Regions from separate parts of the Pseudonocardia sp. Ae505_Ps2 genome, predicted to be linked through region 1. Evidence: riboswitches for the same ligand, from Rfam matches in the RefSeq annotation. Region 1 holds a riboswitch; the other holds the start of a gene.
The links. Region 1 has a riboswitch for S-adenosylmethionine ahead of Ae505Ps2_RS34240 (putative leader peptide). Riboswitches for the same ligand answer to the same signal wherever they lie in the genome.
Positions count from the first base shown of each region.

Region 1 (4,920 bases):
GAGCAGGTTGAGCAGCGTCGACTTGCCGCAGCCGGAGGCACCGAGCACGCAGACGAACTCGCCGTCGCCGACCCGCAGGTCGATCCCGTTGAGCGCGGTCACCGCCCCGGGGCCGGTGCCGAAGGTCTTGGCGACCCCCGACAGCTCCACGGCCGTGTCGCGGGCCGGGGGGCGCCGGGTGGTGAGGTCGACGGTCATCGGTGGTTCCCCTCGTCGGTCGGGATGGTCAGTTCGCGGCGGCGAGACCGGCCGGGTCCACGGCGGCCTCCCCGGAGCTGGTGCGGACCGCGTCGATCGCGGTCGGGTCGAGGAAACCGGTCAGGTTCGCCTCGCTCTGCGCGATGCCGGCGGTGACGGAGTCCTTCGCCAGCTGCGGGAAGGTCGAGGCGAGCGGGTCGGTGTCGAAGGACAGCTCGGTGAAGGCGCGGTCGAGGATGTTCGCGGCCAGGGGCTTGCCGGTGATCTCGCCGATCGCGGCGTTGGACACGGTCTTGGCCTGCGCCGGGTCGCTGCGGATGAAGGAGATGGCGGCCTGCTCGCCGCGCAGGATCGCCTCGACGGTCTGGGGGTGCTGCTGCAGGAACTCGGTCCGGGCGATGACGACGGTGGTCGGGAACTTCCCGTCCGGCCACAGGGCCTTCTCGTCGACCAGCACCTTCGCGCCGGCGTCGACCAGGCGCGAGCTCCACGGCTCGGGCAGCCACCCGCCGGCGAGCTTGCCCTGCTTGAACAGGTCGAGGGTCTGCGGGTTGTCGATGTTCTGGACGGTCACCGCGTCCGGGCCGTCCCCGATCGGGAGGTTGTTCTCCTTGAGCCAGGTCTTGAAGGCGATGTCCTGGGTGTTGCCCAGCTGCGGCGTCGCGATGATCTTGCCCTTGAGCTGCTCGGGCGAGGTGATGTCCGGGCTGGTCACCAGCTGGGCCCCGGCCGAGGTGGAGCCGGCGACCAGACGCACCGCCTCGCCGTTCGACTTGGTGAAGGCGTTGATCGCCGGGCCGGAGCCGATGAACGCGACGTCGATCGAGCCGCCGAGCAGGGCGTTGACCTGGTCCGGGCCGGCGTTGAAGGTCTGGGTGGTGAGCTTCGTGCTGCCCAGCTCCTTGGCGAACAGGCCCTGCTTCACCCCGACCAGCGCGGGGGCGTGGGTGATGTTCGGGAAGTAGCCGACGCGGACCTCGGCGGCGGGGGAGGTGGCACCTGCGGCGGTGGTGCTCTCGGCGGCGCGGGAGCAGCCGGCCATGAGTCCGAGCGCGGTCAGCAGCGCGAGCAGGACGGCGGCGGTGCGCACCCGGGAGCCGGGGCGCAGGACGTGCGGGGACATCGCGGGACGGGGTCCTTCCGTGGTGGGCGGCGGGCGGTCGGGACGACCACGGCGCGCCGGGTCCGGCCGGCCGGGACGGCGTGCCGGGATGCGGGACGGGTGGCGGGCCGGACCGGTGTCCGGCGGGCGATCCCTGTTCCGGCTGATGCGTCGGACGCCGGACGTGTGGCGTTACCGTCCGCGGAAGAGCGGGGACCGGTACGGCTCGGTCAGCGACAGAGCTCGCTGTAGGCGGGGGCGCGCCGGCTCGGCCAGAACGGCTCGAGGCCGGTCGGACGCACTGGCACCGCGCGCCGTGCGGCTCGGGCCGGCTGGTGGGGGGGAGGGCTCGGTCGCACCCCCTGCGAACCGGTGGGGGCGCGAGGGCCTCCGTCGGCTCGTCGTCACCCGACCAGGGTGCGTCGTGGTCACCTCTCCGGACAACCTGGTGTCCACCCCCCAGGAAAGCGACCGGCTTGTCCGGACAGGTCGAGCCGGTTAGGCGTCCCGATTCCGCCGGTCGGGAGCTTCGGTGCGGCGGGCATCACTGGGCCGGCTCCGCGGGTTGACACCATCGGGCACGGGCTCCCTACAGTCGGGGTGCACACCATCCGGAGCGGCCGAGAGACCCGGCTCGACGACGCCGCAGCAACCCCCCGCAGCAGCGGGTGCGGGTGCTCCAGCCGGGTTCGATGGAGGAGATCATGCGGTCGATCGCGGAGCAGGTGCGCGGCGCGCACCACCCTCGGTACCGGCGCCACGTCGACCTGATGCGGGTGGCCGGCGCGACCTGTCGGGCCTGACACCGCCCCGTCCCGCGCTGCGCGTCGCCCGCCGGCGCCCCGTCGGCGGTGGCGTCCGCCCCCCCCCGTGACGTCCCACCCGTTCCGTCGCGCCCCGTGCGACGAGGAAGCGATGCCCTCATGTCCACAACGGACACCTCAGGCCGGCCGCTGCACCTGGCCGTCGCGCTCGACGGCGCCGGCTGGCACCCCGCCGCCTGGCGCGAGCCCGGCGCCCGGCCCGGCGAGCTGTTCACCGCGCGCTACTGGGCCGACCTCGCCCGCACCGCCGAGCGCGGGCTGCTCGACCTGCTCACGATCGAGGACGGGTTCGGCCTGCAGTCCGGGGACCACCTCCACGGGGCACAGCGCCGCACCGACCGGGTCCAGGGACGCCTCGACGCCTCGCTGGTCGCCGCCTTCCTCGCCCCGCTGACGTCGCGGATCGGGCTGGTCCCGACCGTCACCACCACCCACACCGAGCCGTTCCACGTCGCGTCCGCGCTGGCCACCCTCGACCACGACAGCCACGGCCGTGCCGGCTGGCGGGTGCAGACCTCGGTCCGCGCCGACGAGGCCGCCCACTTCGGGCGCCGCACCGTCCCCGGGCTGCGCCGCGCCGACCTCGACACCCCGGCCGGCCGCGCGCTGGTCGCCGAGCTGTTCGGGGAGGCCGCCGACGTCGTCGAGGTCGTGCGCCGGCTGTGGGACTCCTGGGAGGACGACGCCGAGATCCGCGACGCGCTCACCGGGCGCTTCGTCGACCGCGACAAGCTGCACCGGGTCGACTTCGCCGGGGAGCACTTCGGCGTCGCCGGCCCCTCGATCGTGCCGCGTCCGCCGCAGGGCCAGCCGCTGGTCCTGTCACTGGCCCACGGCTACGAGCCGGCGTTGCTCGCCGCCCGGGTCGGCGACGTCGTGGCCACCACCCCGCACGACGCCGACGACGCCGCCCGCATCGTCGCCCAGGTCCGCTCCGCCGAGGCCGCGGCGGGCCGCACCGCACCGCCGCTGCGCATCCTCGGCGACGTGGTCGTGGTGCTCGCCGACACCCAGCGCGCCGCCCGCGAGCGGCTCGCCCGGCTCGACGCACTCGACCCGCTCTCCTCCGACGCCGCGATCCTCGCCACCACCCCCGCCGGGCTCGCCGACACCCTGCTGTCCTGGCGCCGCGCCGGGCTCGACGGTTACCGGCTGCGCCCGGCCGTCCTGCCGACCGACCTCGACGCCGTCGTCGACGGCCTGGTCCCCGAGCTGCAGTCCCGCGGCGCGTTCCGCACCGCCTACGGCGAGACCACCCTGCGCGAGCGCTTCGGGCTGCCCAGGCCCGCCAGCCGCTACGCCGCCGGGGCCGGGTCCGCCGTCGTCCCGACCTTCTCCGGAGCCACCGCATGAGCAACAGGAAGCAGATCGTGCTCGGCGCCTACTTCCCGGGCGTCAACCACGACACCGTCTGGAGCGACCCGGCCTCGGGCAGCCACATCGCCTGGGAGTCGTTCGAGCACTGGGCGCGCACCGCCGAGCGCGGGCGCCTCGACCTGCTCTTCCTCGCCGAGGGCCTGCGGCTGCGCACCCGCGGCGGGGAGATCTTCGACCAGGACGTCGTCGGACGCCCGGACACCTTCACCGTGCTCGCCGCGCTGGCCGCGGTCACCGAGCACATCGGTCTGGCCGGGACGATCAACTCCACCTTCAACGAGCCCTACGAGCTGGCCCGCAGGTTCGCGACGCTGGACATCCTCTCCGGCGGGCGCGCGGCGTGGAACGTCGTCACCAGCTCCGACGCCCCCACCGGCGAGAACTTCCGCCGCGGCGCCTACCTCGGCCACCACCAGCGCTACGAGCGTGCCGGGGAGACCCTCGCCGCGGTCCGGGCGCTCTGGGACTCCTGGGGTTCCGACGCCGTCGTCGCCGACCCCGCGTCGGGCACCTTCCTGCGCGACGGCCACGTCGGCGACTTCGCGGTCTCGGGCAACCAGTTCGACATCGCCGGGCGCTTCACCACCCCGCGCAGCCCGCAGGGCCACCCCGTCGTGCTGCAGGCCGGCGAGTCCCCGGCCGGTCGCGACTTCGCCGCCGCGTCCGCCGACGCGATCTTCTCCCGGTACCAGAAGTTCGACGAGGCCCGCGCCTTCTACGACGACGTCAAGGCCCGGGTCCGCAAGGCCGGCCGCGACCCCGACGAGGTGCGGATCCTGCCCAGCGCCGGCGTCGTGCTCGGCGACACCGACGCCGAGGCCCGCGAGCGTCACGAGTACATCCACGACCAGCAGGTCGACCCGTGGACCTCGATCGTGCTGGCCGAGATGGTCTGGAACCGCGACCTGTCCGGCTACGACCCGGACGGGCCGCTGCCCGACGTCGAGCCCACCCCCGAGGCCCCGAAGTGGATCGAGGGCCGGGCCCCGCTGACCCAGGACGCGCACGCCACGGTCGCCGCCTGGCGCGAGCTCGCCGATGCCCACGGGTACTCGCTGCGCGAGACGGTCAAGCACGTGTTCGACCGCGCCGTGTTCGTCGGGACCCCCGAGCACGTGGCCGACGAGATCGACCGCTACGTCCAGAACGACGCCTCCGACGGGTTCATCCTCGGCTCCCACGTCAGCCCGTCCGGCCTCGACGAGATCGTCGACCGGGTGGTGCCGATCCTGCAGGAGCGCGGGGTGTTCCGGACCGACTACACCCCGGGCGCGACGCTGCGGGAGAACCTCGGTCTCGCGCACCCGTCGCGGTTCGGCGAGCGCCACACCCCGGCTGTGACGGCGTGAGCCGCCGGTTCGGGTCCGGGCGGGGCGTGACCGCCGGCCGCTGCGCGGTGCTGCTCGCCGCCACCGCGCT
Region 1 covers NZ_MCIP01000001.1:3,158,200-3,163,119, forward strand. The annotation lists gene Ae505Ps2_RS15120 (ABC transporter ATP-binding protein) at 1-198, opposite strand, end outside; gene Ae505Ps2_RS15125 (ABC transporter substrate-binding protein) at 227-1,321, opposite strand; SAM riboswitch class I at 1,905-1,999, shown strand; gene Ae505Ps2_RS34240 (putative leader peptide) at 2,005-2,103, shown strand; gene Ae505Ps2_RS15130 (LLM class flavin-dependent oxidoreductase) at 2,224-3,477, shown strand; gene Ae505Ps2_RS15135 (NtaA/DmoA family FMN-dependent monooxygenase) at 3,474-4,850, shown strand; gene Ae505Ps2_RS15140 (ABC transporter substrate-binding protein) at 4,847-4,920, shown strand, end outside.

Region 2 (4,920 bases), 2.2 Mb from region 1:
TCGTGCTCGGCGCCGGTGGACATCATCTTGATCTTCTCGCGCGGCGAGAGCTTCCCGTCGACGACGCGGATGTAGGTGATGACGCCGCGGTAGGTGTCGTAGACCGAGTCGAAGATCATCGCCCGGGCGGGCGCGTCGGCGTCGCCGACCGGGGCGGGGACCTGGGCGATGACGGCGTCGAGCACCGCCTCCACACCCTCACCGGTCTTCGCGCTGCACCGCAGCACGTCCTCCGGCTCGCAGCCGGTGATGTGCGCGATCTCCGCGGCGTAGCGCTCCGGGTCCGCGGCAGGCAGGTCGATCTTGTTGAGGACCGGGATGATGTGCAGGTCCTTCTCCATGGCCAGGTACAGGTTGGCCAGGGTCTGCGCCTCGATCCCCTGCGCGGCGTCGACCAGCAGGATCGCGCCCTCGCACGCCTCGAGCGCCCGGGACACCTCGTAGGTGAAGTCGACGTGGCCCGGGGTGTCGATCAGATGCAGCACGTGCTCGGTCTCGACGCCGTCGGCGTTCTTCGCGGTCCACGGCAGCCGGACGTTCTGCGCCTTGATCGTGATGCCGCGCTCGCGCTCGATGTCCATCCGGTCCAGGTACTGGGCCCGGGCGTCACGATCGCTCAGTACCCCCGTGACCTGCAGCATCCGGTCGGCCAGGGTCGACTTCCCGTGGTCGATGTGGGCGATGATGCAGAAGTTCCGGATGCGCTCCGGCGGGGTGAACGTGCGGTCGGCGTACGTCGTCACTCGGCTGTACTCGGCTTTCGCTCATGCGTGGGGCTTCGGGCACTTCGGGTGCTCAGGGCACTCGGGGCTCGGGGCACTGGGACCCATCGTCCCATGTCGGGCCGGGCGGCCGCCGTGGTGGCACCGCAGGTCGTCACACGCTGTTCACGCCGGGCGTCCCCGCGTTGCCCCGACGCGGCCGATCGCGCACGATCGAACGGCCAGGAGCCCAGTCCCCAACCCGGAGGAGTCACCGTGTCGGTCACCCCCGTCCCCCCGCTCGACCGGCTGAGCGCGGCGCGTGTCGTGCTCGCCCGGAAGAAGAAGCTGGGCCTGACCTGGGACAAGATCGCCGAGGCACTGGGCCGCTCGCTGGAGTGGTCCACCTCGGCCCTGCTCGGGCAGCAGACGCTGACCCGCGAGCAGGCCGAGGCCGCAGGCTCCCTGCTGGACCTGGACGACGACGTCGTCGACGCCCTCACCCTCCCGCCGGAGCGCGGCGCGGCCGCGGTGGACCTCACCGACCCGCTGGTCTACCGCCTCTCGGAGATGGTGCAGGTGTACGGCACGACGATCTCCGAGCTGGTCCGCGAGGAGTTCGGCGACGGCATCGTGTCCGCGATCGACTTCGAGCTGGACCTGCAGCGCGTCGCCGACCCGAAGGGCGACCGGGCCGTGATCACGCTGAACGGGAAGTTCCTGCCCTACCGCGTCTGGTGACCCGGAACAGGGGGCGAGGACGCCGCTGGTAACCTTGTGCGTCGAGCGCTCGGCGTGCTCGCCCGAAACGGCCTGGACCCTCTCTCCAGTGATGCTGTTCGGTGCCGCCGGAGCGGACCCGGACGTACACAAGACCAGCCGACCAGCAGGCAGGAAGACCAGAGGCAGACGTGGCCAACATCAAGTCGCAGATCAAGCGTGTCAAGACCAACGAGAAGCGCCGGCAGCGCAACAAGTCGGTGAAGTCGTCGGTCAAGACCGCGATCCGCCACTTCCGCGAGGCCGCCGACTCCGGCGCCGACAACGTCGTGGAGCTGCAGCGCAAGGCGGCCAAGGCCCTCGACAAGGCGGCCGGCAAGGGCGTCATCCACAAGAACCAGGCAGCGAACCGCAAGTCGGCCCTGGCCAAGCGTCTCAACGACGTCCAGGCCTGAGCCACCCCGGTTCCCCACGACGGCGCCGCCCCATCGGGGTGGCGCCGTCGTCGTGTTTCCGGACCTGTCGTGCCCCCGGGCCGGAGCCCGTGCGCGTGCTGCGGGCGCGGGGCTCAGCGCGGGGTGCGGGCGGACACGACCGCCAGCACGGCCCGCTCCAACGCGTACCCCGCGTCCGCGGCGACGCCCTTGACGTCGGCGTTCACCCGGGCGGTCGCCGCGATGGCGACGGCGAGCTGCTCCGGACGCCACTGCCGGACCGTCTGTTGGGCCTTACGGATCTTCCACGGAGGCATGCCCAGCTCACCGGCCAGCCGGTTCGGGTCGCCCCGCCCGGCCGAGCCGACCTTGGCCAGGGTGCGCACCGAGTCCGCGAGCGCGTCGGCGATCAGGACGTGCGGGACACCGAGCACCAGCGCCCACCGCAGCGCCTCCATCGCCGCCCGCCGGTCCCCCGCGACCGCCGCGTCGGCCACCGCGAAGCCGGAGGACTCGGCCCGGCCGCGGTGGTAGCGCCGCACCCCGGCCTCGTCCACGGCGCCGCCGGTGTCCGCGACGAGCTGCCCGGCCGCAGCCGCCAGCTCCCGCAGGTCCGACCCGACCGCCTCGACCAGTACCGCGAGCGCACCGGGAGTGATGGTGCCGCCGTGGCGACGCACCTCGTCGCGCACGAAGTCCGACCGCTCGTCGGCGCGGGTGATGCGGTTGCAGGTGACGGTGTGCGCCCCGGCCTTGCGCATCAGGTCCAGGACCGCCTTGCCCTTCGCCCCCCCGGCGTGCTGGACCACCAGCACGATCCCGTCGGCCGGGTCCTTCACGTAGTCGGCGAGGGCGGCGGTCATGTCCTTGTTCGCATCCTGGCCATGAGTGAGCACGATCACCCTGCCCTCCGCGAAGAGCGAGGGGCTGAGGTGCCCGGCGAGCTCGCCGGGTGCCACCTCGGAGGTGCGGAAGCGGCGCAGCTCGGTCTCCGGATCGCGCTGCCGGGCGCGCCGGACCAGGTCGGACACCGCCCGCTCGGCCAGGAACTCCTCGTCCCCGACGACCAGCTGCAGCGGGCCCGGTTCGCTCGTGCTGCTCACACCCCCATGGTGGCCCACACCCCCGACAACGGGTGAGCCGCGTCCCGGCACGACGACCTCGTCTGGCGGTGCGGTGCCCCGTTCGCGTACCGTCGTCGTCGATTCCGGCGCTCGGCGTCCGGAGCACCACAACCGCATATGGCTCATCCAGAGGGGCAGAGGGAACGGCCCGTTGAAGCCCCGGCAACCGGCGTCGCACGACGATCCGCCCAGACCTGCGCCTTCCGCGCGGCGAGGACGTCGACGAACACGGTGCCAATTCCGGCCCGCCACCTCCGGCGGGACAGATGAGGAGATCTCGTGACTCTCACTGCTGCGCCCGAAACCACCTCTGCCTACGACCTGGGCTCCGCGCGCGCTCTCGCGTGCCGCGAGTGCCGCCACGAGACCCCGCTCGCCGCGGAGTTCGCGTGTCCGCGCTGTTTCGGCCCCCTCGAGGTGGCCTACGACTTCCCGACGGTCACCCGCGCCTCCATCGAGGCCGGCCCGAAGTCGATCTGGCGCTACAAGGACCTGCTGCCGGTCCCCTCGACCGTCGAGCAGCACGCGAACACCGAGCCCGGCCTGACCCGGCTGATCGAGGCCGACAACCTGGCCCGCGCGCTCGGCGTCCGCAAGATCTGGATCAAGGACGACACGGGCAACCCGACGCACTCGTTCAAGGACCGCGTCGTCGCCGTCGCGCTCGCCGCCGCCCGTGAGCTCGGCTTCTCGGTGCTGTGCTGCCCCTCCACGGGCAACCTCGCCAACGCCGTGGCCGCCGCGGCCGCCCGCGCCGGCTGGGACTCGGTCGTGCTGGTCCCGTCCTCCCTGGAGCAGGCGAAGATCGTCACCACCGCGGTCTACGGCGGCACCCTGCTCGCCGTCGACGGCAACTACGACGACGTCAACCGGCTCGCCACCGAGCTGGCCGCCGAGCACGAGGACTGGGCGTTCGTGAACGTCAACGTCCGCCCGTACTACGCCGAGGGCTCGAAGACCCTGGGCTACGAGGTCGCCGAGCAGCTCGGCTGGCGGCTCCCGCAGCAGGTGGTCGTCCCGGTCGCATCCGGCTCCCAGCTCACCAAGATCGACAAGGGGTTCACCGAGCTCGGCACCCTGGGTCTGGTCGAGCCCACCCCGTACACCGTGTTCGGTGCCCAGGCCACCGGCTGCTCGCCGGTCGCGCGGGCCTTCGAGGCCGGTCACGACGTGATCCAGCCGCAGAAGCCGGACACCATCGCGCGCTCGCTGGCGATCGGCAACCCGGCCGACGGTCCGTACGTCCTCGACTCGGTGCGCCGCACCGGCGGCTCGGTCGGGCACGTGTCCGACGAGGAGGTCGTCGCCGGCATCCGGCTCCTGGCCCGCACCGAGGGCGTGTTCGCCGAGACCGCGGGCGGGGTCACCATCGCGACCACCAAGAAGCTGCTCGAGGCCGGGGCGCTCGACCCCGACGCCGAGACCGTCCTGATGATCACCGGTGACGGGCTCAAGACCCTCGACGCCGTCTCCGGCGAGGTCGGCCCGACGGCGACCGTGCCGTCGACGTCCTCCGCGGTCCGCGAGGCGCTGGCGAACCGGGGCTGACCGGCCCCGCCGGCCGGGAGCCGGACGGGGGTCGCCACGCGCGACCACCGTCAGCCCGGCCGGGTCGTCGCCGGTCAGGGCCAGGTCACCGGACCGGTCGGTGCGTGCGACGACGACGCCCGCCCCGGCCAGCCGGTCCACCAGCTCCGGGTTGGGGTGCCGGTAGCTGTTGCCGTTGCCGACGCTGATCACCGCCGCACGCGGCGCGACGGCGGTGATCAGGTCCGGGACCACCTTGCGGGACCCGTGGTGGGGCATCTTCAGGACCTCGGCCCGCAGGTCGACCCCGGAGTGGAGCAGGTCGTCCTGGGCCGCCAGTTCGGCGTCGCCGGTCAGCAGGATCGTCGCGGCCGGGGTGGTGGCGCGCAGCAGCAGCGAGATGTCGTTCACCGC
Region 2 covers NZ_MCIP01000001.1:5,342,580-5,347,499, forward strand. The annotation lists gene lepA (translation elongation factor 4) at 1-743, opposite strand, end outside; gene cynS (cyanase) at 978-1,442, shown strand; gene rpsT (30S ribosomal protein S20) at 1,613-1,876, shown strand; gene holA (DNA polymerase III subunit delta) at 1,990-2,958, opposite strand; SAM riboswitch class I at 3,099-3,252, shown strand; gene thrC (threonine synthase) at 3,259-4,527, shown strand; partial or broken gene Ae505Ps2_RS34310 (ComEC/Rec2 family competence protein) at 4,771-4,920, opposite strand, start outside.
Region 2: another riboswitch for S-adenosylmethionine. It lies ahead of thrC (threonine synthase); the one in region 1 lies ahead of Ae505Ps2_RS34240 (putative leader peptide).